Regions from separate parts of the Streptosporangium oxazolinicum genome, predicted to be linked through region 1. Evidence: riboswitches for the same ligand, from Rfam matches in the RefSeq annotation. Region 1 holds a riboswitch; the other holds the start of a gene.
What was found. A riboswitch is a leader RNA that binds a small molecule or an ion and turns the genes downstream of it on or off. The one in region 1 is predicted to bind glycine.

Region 2: it holds a riboswitch for glycine, as region 1 does, so the genes downstream of both, gcvP (aminomethyl-transferring glycine dehydrogenase) here and gcvT (glycine cleavage system aminomethyltransferase GcvT) in region 1, are expected to answer to the same signal.

Annotation. Positions count from the first base shown of each region.
Region 1 covers NZ_BAABAQ010000006.1:278,233-282,068, reverse strand. The annotation lists gene ABD817_RS18790 (3-oxoacyl-ACP reductase) at 1-630, shown strand, start outside; gene ABD817_RS18785 (gamma-glutamyl-gamma-aminobutyrate hydrolase family protein) at 809-1,504, shown strand; glycine riboswitch at 1,578-1,677, shown strand; glycine riboswitch at 1,678-1,772, shown strand; gene gcvT (glycine cleavage system aminomethyltransferase GcvT) at 1,806-2,897, shown strand; gene gcvH (glycine cleavage system protein GcvH) at 2,894-3,283, shown strand; gene ABD817_RS18770 (L-serine ammonia-lyase) at 3,356-3,836, shown strand, end outside.
Region 2 covers NZ_BAABAQ010000009.1:34,611-38,446, reverse strand. The annotation lists gene gcvP (aminomethyl-transferring glycine dehydrogenase) at 1-2,159, opposite strand, end outside; glycine riboswitch at 2,342-2,434, opposite strand; gene ABD817_RS23210 (MerR family transcriptional regulator) at 2,450-3,070, opposite strand; gene ABD817_RS23205 (bifunctional nuclease family protein) at 3,215-3,685, opposite strand; gene ftsR (transcriptional regulator FtsR) at 3,765-3,836, opposite strand, start outside.

The sequences.
Region 1 (3,836 bases):
GCCGCCGACGAGGTCGGCGGGCTGTTCGTACGGGCCGACGTGACCGATGAGGACGACGTCACGCGGGTCTTCCAGACCGCGTTCGACACCTACGGCAGCGTGGACATCGCGTTCAACAACGCGGGCATCTCGCCACCGGACGACGACTCGATCCTGGAGACCGGCATCGACGCCTGGCGCCGGGTCCAGGAGGTGAACCTCACCTCGGTCTACCTGTGCTGCAAGCACGCCATCCCGTACATGCGGCGGCAGGGCAAGGGGTCGATCATCAACACCGCGTCGTTCGTGGCCGTGATGGGGTCGGCGACCAGCCAGATCTCCTACACCGCCTCCAAGGGCGGGGTGCTGGCCATGTCCCGTGAGCTGGGCGTGCAGTTCGCCCGCGAGGGCATCCGGGTGAACGCCCTGTGCCCGGGGCCGGTGAACACGCCGCTGCTGCGGGAGCTGTTCGCCAAGGACCCCGAGCGGGCGCAGCGCCGCCTGGTGCACATCCCGGTGGGCCGCTTCGCCGAGGCGTCCGAGATCGCCGCCGCGGTGGCGTTCCTCGCCTCGGACGACGCCAGCTTCATCACCGGCTCCGAGTTCCTGGTGGACGGCGGCATCTCCGGCGCGTACGTCACCCCGCTGTAGACCCCACCGTCGCCCCCCGGAGACCCCTGTAGACCCCCGGAGACCCCGTCGCGGCCCCTCGCGGCTTTCTTCGCGCGTGTCGCCCCGGCGTGTCCCGCCCCGGTCGGTACCGTGCGAGGAGGAGGTATGGGCTCCCCTCGTGGCGCCCGGTTCCCGCACAGGAGCAAGACAGGAGATCATGTCCCGTCCCGTCATCGGCATCACCTGCTATGTCGAGCCCGCGCGGTTCACCGTCTGGGAGACGACCACCGCGCTGCTGCCGTACGACTACGTCGACCACGTGGCCCGCGCGGGCGGGCAGCCGGTGATCCTGCCCCCGGCGGGCGACCCCTCGGCGCTGACGGGGCGCCTGGACGGGCTGATCCTGGCCGGTGGCGGGGACGTCGGCCCGGAGCGGTACGGGCAGGAGCCGCACGAGCGGACCGGCTACGTCCGGCCGTTCCGCGACGACGCCGAGCTGGGGCTGGTCGGGGCGGCGCTGGAGCGGGGCCTGCCCTTCCTGGGGATCTGCAGGGGCATGCAGGTCCTGAACGTCTCGCTGGGCGGCACCCTCCACCAGCACCTGCCCGACGTGGTCGGCCATCCGGGGCACGCCCCGGCCCCCGGCCACTACGGCAGGATGCCGGTGTGGCTCGCCCCCGGCAGCCGGACCTCGAAGATCTTCGGAACCGAGACCGTGGACGTGGCCCACTACCACCACCAGGCCCTCGACCGGCTCGCCGGGGGCCTCACCGTGACCGCCCACGCCGAGGACGGCACGATCGAGGCCGTGGAGCTGGACGACCACCCGTTCGCCCTCGCCGTCCAGTGGCACCCCGAGACCGACGGCGAGTCCGCTCTGTTCGAGGCACTGGTCCGGCACGCCACCCCCTGACCGGCGCGGATCGGTGCCGCGAGGGGATTTCGCTCGGCCGGTGCGGGCGGTTAGGCTGGCCGGTGACACCGATGAATCCCGTGCGGGAGAGCGTCCTGATCACCCAGGCCAGGACCCCTGAAGGAGCAAGCCCTCCCCGCGAACCTCTCAAGGCAAAGGACCGTGCGGGTAGGTGCCCTCTGGAAAGCAGGTCCCACGGCCTCGCCGAAGGTGAAAGTCCGGCAAAACCCGGATGAAACTCTCAGGCACCCACGACAGAGGGGGAGGATGCTCTCATCTGTCCCTTGTCTGAGGTGCGCACATGTCCCGACCTACGCCGCTGCGCGGCGTGCACGAGTCCCTCGGCGCGACGCTGACCGACTTCGCGGGCTGGCTGATGCCGCTCCGCTACGGCAGCGAGTCGGCCGAGCACAACGCGGTCCGCCAGGCGGCCGGCCTGTTCGACCTCTCCCACATGGGGGAGATCTTCGTGACCGGGCCGCAGGCCGCCGAAGCCCTCGACTACGCGCTGGTCGGCCACCTCTCCGCGCTGGAGCCCGGCCGCGCCCGCTACACGATGATCGTCGATCCGGAGGGCGGCGTGCTGGACGACCTGATCGTCTACCGGCTCGCCCCCGCCGAGTTCATGGTCGTCGCCAACGCCTCCAACTACCCCCGGGTGGCCGCCGAGCTGACCGATCGCGCCAAGGGCTTCGACGCCGCGGTGGACGACCGCTCCGAGCGGTACGCGCTGGTCGCGGTCCAGGGCCCGCGCTCCGCGGAGATCCTGGGCTCGCTCACCGACGCCGACCTCGACGGGCTCAAGTACTACGCGGGCCTGCCCGCCGTCGTCGCGGGCCGCGAGGCCCTCGTCGCCCGTACGGGGTACACCGGCGAGGACGGCTTCGAGCTGTTCGTCGCGGCCGAGGACGCGGAGCCGGTCTGGGCCGCCCTCACCGAGGCGGGCGCGCCGCACGGCCTGATCCCCGCGGGCCTGTCCGCCCGCGACACCCTCAGGCTGGAGGCCGGGATGCCGCTGTACGGCAACGAGCTGTCGTCCGGCCTCACCCCGTTCGACGCCGGGCTGGGCCGTGTGGTGAGGTTTGACAAGCCGGGCGACTTCGTCGGCAGGGCCGCCCTCGAACCCCTCAGGGAGGTCTCGCCGTCCCGCCGCCTGGTCGGCCTGATCGCGTCCGGCCGCAGGGTGCCCCGGCACGGGTATCCGGTGGTGGTCGCCGGTGACGGCGCGGTCGTCGGTGAGGTCACCAGCGGGGCGCCCTCCCAGTCACTGGGCAGACCCATCGCCATGGCCTACGTGGACAACGGCCAATCGTCAGGACTGGCCGTCGACATCAGGGGCAGCCACGAGCCGGTCGAGATCGTCGCACTGCCCTTCTACAGGAGGAAAAAATGAGCAGCATTCCCGAGGAACTGCACTACACCAAGGAACACGAGTGGATCTCTGGCATCGATGACGGCCTGACCCTCACCGTCGGCATCACCGCCTACGCCGCCGGCGCGCTGGGCGACGTGGTCTACGTGCAGGTCCCCGAGGCCGGCTCGACGGTCACCTCCGGTGACGCCGTCGGCGAGGTCGAGTCGACCAAGTCGGTGAGCGACATCTTCGCCCCGGTCAGCGGCGAGATCGTTGATGTCAACCAGGCCGTCGTGGACGACCCCTCGCTGGTCAACAGCGACCCCTACGGCGAGGGCTGGCTGTTCCGCGTACGTCTTGAGGGCTCCGCCGACGACCTGCTGTCGCCGGAGGAGTACGCCGCGCTCACCTCGGGTGAGTCCTAAGCCTCTCCCCCCTCGCGTCACGGCCACGCGCGTCCTCGGGCGCGCGTGGCCGTCCACGCTGGAAGGATTCAGATGACGATCAGCGTCTTCGATCTCTTCAAGATCGGAATTGGCCCGTCCAGCTCGCACACCGGCGGCCCGATGGCCGCCGCCCACAAGTTCGCCCGCGGCCTCCACCAGGACGGGCTCCTGGAGAAGACGGCCCGGGTGAGCGCCGTCCTGTACGGCTCGCTGGGCCTGACCGGCAAGGGCCACGGCAGCGACAAGGCCGTGCTGCTCGGCCTGTCCGGTGAGAAGCCCGAGCTGGTCGACGTCGACGCGGTCGACGAACGGCTCGCCGCCATGCGCGAGTCCGGCACCATCTCCCTGTACGGCTCCCGCGAGATCCCCTTCGTCATCGGCGAGGACCTCGTCTTCGAACGCAAGGTCTCGCTCCCCGGCCACCCCAACGGCATGCGCTTCACCGCCCTGTCCGAGTCCGGCGAGACGATCCGCGAGAAGGTCTACTACTCGGTGGGCGGCGGCTTCGTCGTCGACGAGAACGCCACCGGCG
Region 2 (3,836 bases), on a different contig from region 1:
ACCGCGACCGGGCCGACGCCGGGGCCGCCGCCGCCGTGCGGGATGCAGAAGGTCTTGTGCAGGTTGAGGTGGGAGACGTCCGCCCCGAACTCCCCCGGCCTGGCCAGGCCGACCAGCGCGTTGAGGTTGGCGCCGTCGACGTAGACCTGCCCGCCGGCCTCGTGCACCAGCTCGCAGATCCGGACGATCGTCTCCTCGTACACACCGTGCGTGGACGGGTAGGTCACCATGATCGCGGCGAGCCGCTCGCGGTGCTTGTCGATCTTCGCGACAAGGTCGTCGAGATCCACGTTGCCCTGGTCGTCGCAGGCGACCACGGCCACCCGCATGCCCGCCATGACGGCGCTCGCGGCGTTGGTGCCGTGCGCGGAGGAGGGGATCAGGCAGACGTCGCGGCCCGACTCCCCACGCGCGGTGTGGTAGGCGCGGATCGCCAGGAGCCCGGCGAACTCGCCCTGGGAGCCGGCGTTCGGCTGCAGCGACACGGCGTCGTAGCCGGTGACCTCGGCCAGCCAGCGCTCCAGCTCCCCGATCAGCTCGAGGTAGCCCGCGGCCTGGTCCTCGGGCGCGTAGGGGTGCAGCCCGGCGAACTCCGGCCAGGTGATCGGCTCCATCTCGGTGGTCGCGTTGAGCTTCATGGTGCAGGAGCCCAGCGGGATCATCGACCGGTCGAGCGCGATGTCCTTGTCCTGGAGCCTGCGCAGGTAGCGCAGCATGGCCGTCTCGGAGCGGTGGCTGTGGAAGACCGGGTGGGTCAGATAGTCGCTGACGCGCGTCAGCGCGGCGGGCAGCGCGTCGTGGGCGGCGGCGTCCAGGTCGGCCAGCACGGTGCCGCTGACCTCGAAGGCGGCCAGGACCTGCTCCAGGTGCAGGAGCTCGGTCTTCTCGTCGCAGGTGACACCCACGTGGTCGGCGTCGACCAGGCGCAGGTTGACGCCGTTCTCGCGGGCCGCGGCGACGACCCCCGCGGCGCGGCCGGGCACCCTGGCGAGCACGGTGTCGAAGAAGGTGTCGTGCACGACCTCGACACCGCCCTGGCGCAGGCCCTCGGCGAGCACGACGGCGTGCCGGTGGGTACGCCGGCCGATCCTGCGCAGGCCCTCGGGGCCGTGGTAGACGGCGTACATGCCGGCGATCACGGCGAGCAGCACCTGCGCGGTGCAGATGTTGCTGGTGGCCTTCTCGCGGCGGATATGCTGCTCGCGGGTCTGGAGCGCGAGCCGGTAGGCGGGGCGCCGGTCGGCGTCCTGGGAGACGCCCACCAGGCGGCCGGGCAGCTGGCGCTGGAGGCCGTCGCGGACCGCCATGTAGGCGGCGTGCGGGCCGCCGAAGCCCAGCGGGACGCCGAAGCGCTGTGAGGAGCCGACCGCGATGTCGGCGCCGAGCTCGCCGGGCGCGGCCAGGAGGGTGAGGGCCAGCAGGTCGGCGGCGGCGACCACCTGGGCGCCGCGCGCGTGGGCGGCGTCGGCGATGGCGCGGAAGTCTCGGACCCTGCCGCTGGCGCCGGGGTACTGCACGAGCACCCCGAAGCACTCGGGGAGCTCGGCGGTGAAGTCGCTCTCGACCAGCTCGATGCCGAGCGGCTCGGCGCGGGTGCGCAGCACCGCCTTGGTCTGCGGCAGCGCGTCGGCGTCGACCACGAACACCGTCGAGGGGCTGCGGCCCGCGCGGCGGGCCAGGGTCATCGCCTCGGCGGCGGCGGTGGCCTCGTCCAGCAGGGACGCCCCGGCGACGTCGAGGGCGGTCAGGTCGGAGACGACGGTCTGGAAGTTGATCAGGGCCTCCAGGCGGCCCTGGGAGATCTCCGGCTGGTAGGGCGTGTACGCGGTGTACCAGCCCGGGTTCTCCAGGAGGTTGCGGCGGATGACGCCCGGGGTGATCGTGTCGTGGTAGCCCAGGCCGATCATCGAGGTGAGCACGGTGTTGCGCCCGGCGAGGACCCGCAGCTCCGCGAGGGCCTCGGACTCCCCGGCCGCCGGGGGCAGGCCGAGGCGCCCCGAGGAGCGGATCGCCTCGGGCACGGCCACCGCGACCAGGTCGGCGACGGAGGCGAATCCGACCGCCTCCAGCATGCGGGTCTGGCCGGCGTCGTCCGGCCCTATGTGGCGGGTCGCGAACGGCGGGGAGCTGAGCTCGCTGAGCGATGACAGGTCGGTCATTGGTGAAGCCTCCCGGGACGGGGTGGAGACCGGCGCTGGGCGCGGGCGTATGCCTGGTCTCCCCCTCTGTCATCACGGCCGTCGTTCACGGGCCGTGACCTGAGAGCTTCACCTGCCCTAGACGGGAGGCTTGCACCGTCGGTGAGTCGCGCCTGGCGAGCGCGCCTGCTTTCCAGAGTTGCCTCGTCCGTGCGGTACCGGGTGCCTGAGAGATTCCGGGGAGGTTGCTCCTTCGGCGCCCCGATCGCGGTCGGGGTCTCTCCCGCACAGGGTCAGTGGCAAGTCCGAGTTTACCCGGTTCGTCGTGCTCTGCGACGGCGGGCCAGCTCATCGGCCTGATGATCGCCTAAAGGGCCCTCGCCCGACTCCGCACGTTCGCCGGGCAGATCCGCGAGGGAGCCCTCCACCTCCTGCCACACCCGTCCCAGTGCTATGCCGAAGACTCCCTGACCGCCCTGGAGGAGGTCGATGACCTCGTCGGGGGAGGTGCACTCGTAGACGCTCACCCCGTCGCTCATCAGGGTGATCCCGGCCAGGTCGTTGACGCCCCTGTCGCGCAGGTGCTGCACGGCGATGCGGATCTGCTGGAGGGAGACGCCGGTGTCGAGGAGCCGCTTGACGACCTTGAGGACCAGGATGTCGCGAAAGCCGTACAGCCGCTGGGAGCCGGAGCCGTGGGCAGCCCGCACGGTGGGCTCGACCAGGCCGGTGCGCGCCCAGTAGTCGAGTTGCCGGTAGGTGATGCCGGCCGCCGAACAGGCCGTCGGTCCCCGGTAGCCGATGTCGGCGGGCACCTTCACCGGTTGCCCGTCGAACAGCAGACCCTCTTCACCCGCGCGCTGACGTGCCGACTGGCGCCGTTTCGGGTCATCCTGATCGGCGTTTCTACCCTCGCCGCTGCTGACCGCCACGCGGACCTCCGGCTTTCTCTCATCCCACGGCCTGATCTGGGGGTTTACGCACGACCACGGGTTTCACTTGCACCGTAGGACTGGGGCCAAGTCCAGTCAACGACCCTACTCGGCGCGTCGTGAAGCGTAAATGCACCGAAATTCCTACCCCGCGCGGCCGAAGTCCTCGGGCGTGATCGTGTCAAGGAACTCCCTGAACTTCTCCACCTCGTCCTCCTGGTCGTCGGGGATGATCACCCCCGCCTCCCTGACCACATCCTCACTCGCGAAGATACGTGCGCCGGTGCGAAGTGCCAAGGCGATCGAGTCCGAGGGACGCGCGCTCACCTCCACCCCGTTGGAGAACACGAGATCGGCGAAGAAGATGCCGTCGCGCAGGGCGACGATGTTGACCGTGCTCAGCCGGACCCCGAGCCCTTCGAGCACGTCGCGGAACAGGTCATGGGTGAGCGGCCGGGGTGGTGGCTCCTCGGCCTGGGCCATGGCGATCGCCGTGGCCTCCGTCATGCCGATCCAGATAGGTAGGTAACGCTCCCCATGCGTCTCTTTCAGCAAGACGATCGGCTGGTTGGAGGGCATCTCAACTCGAACGCCCACGACCTCCATCTGCAACACGGGCTGCTCCGTCTTCGCTGGATTCCGACCGGTTTGTTCAACGTAACACTCGTGGGGGTACGAGTGCCTGGTCAGGTTCTCACCGGCCCAGGGCCCCACGGACGCCGGAACGCAGCAGCGAGGCGTGCAATTCCAGCAGCAGGCCGGAAAT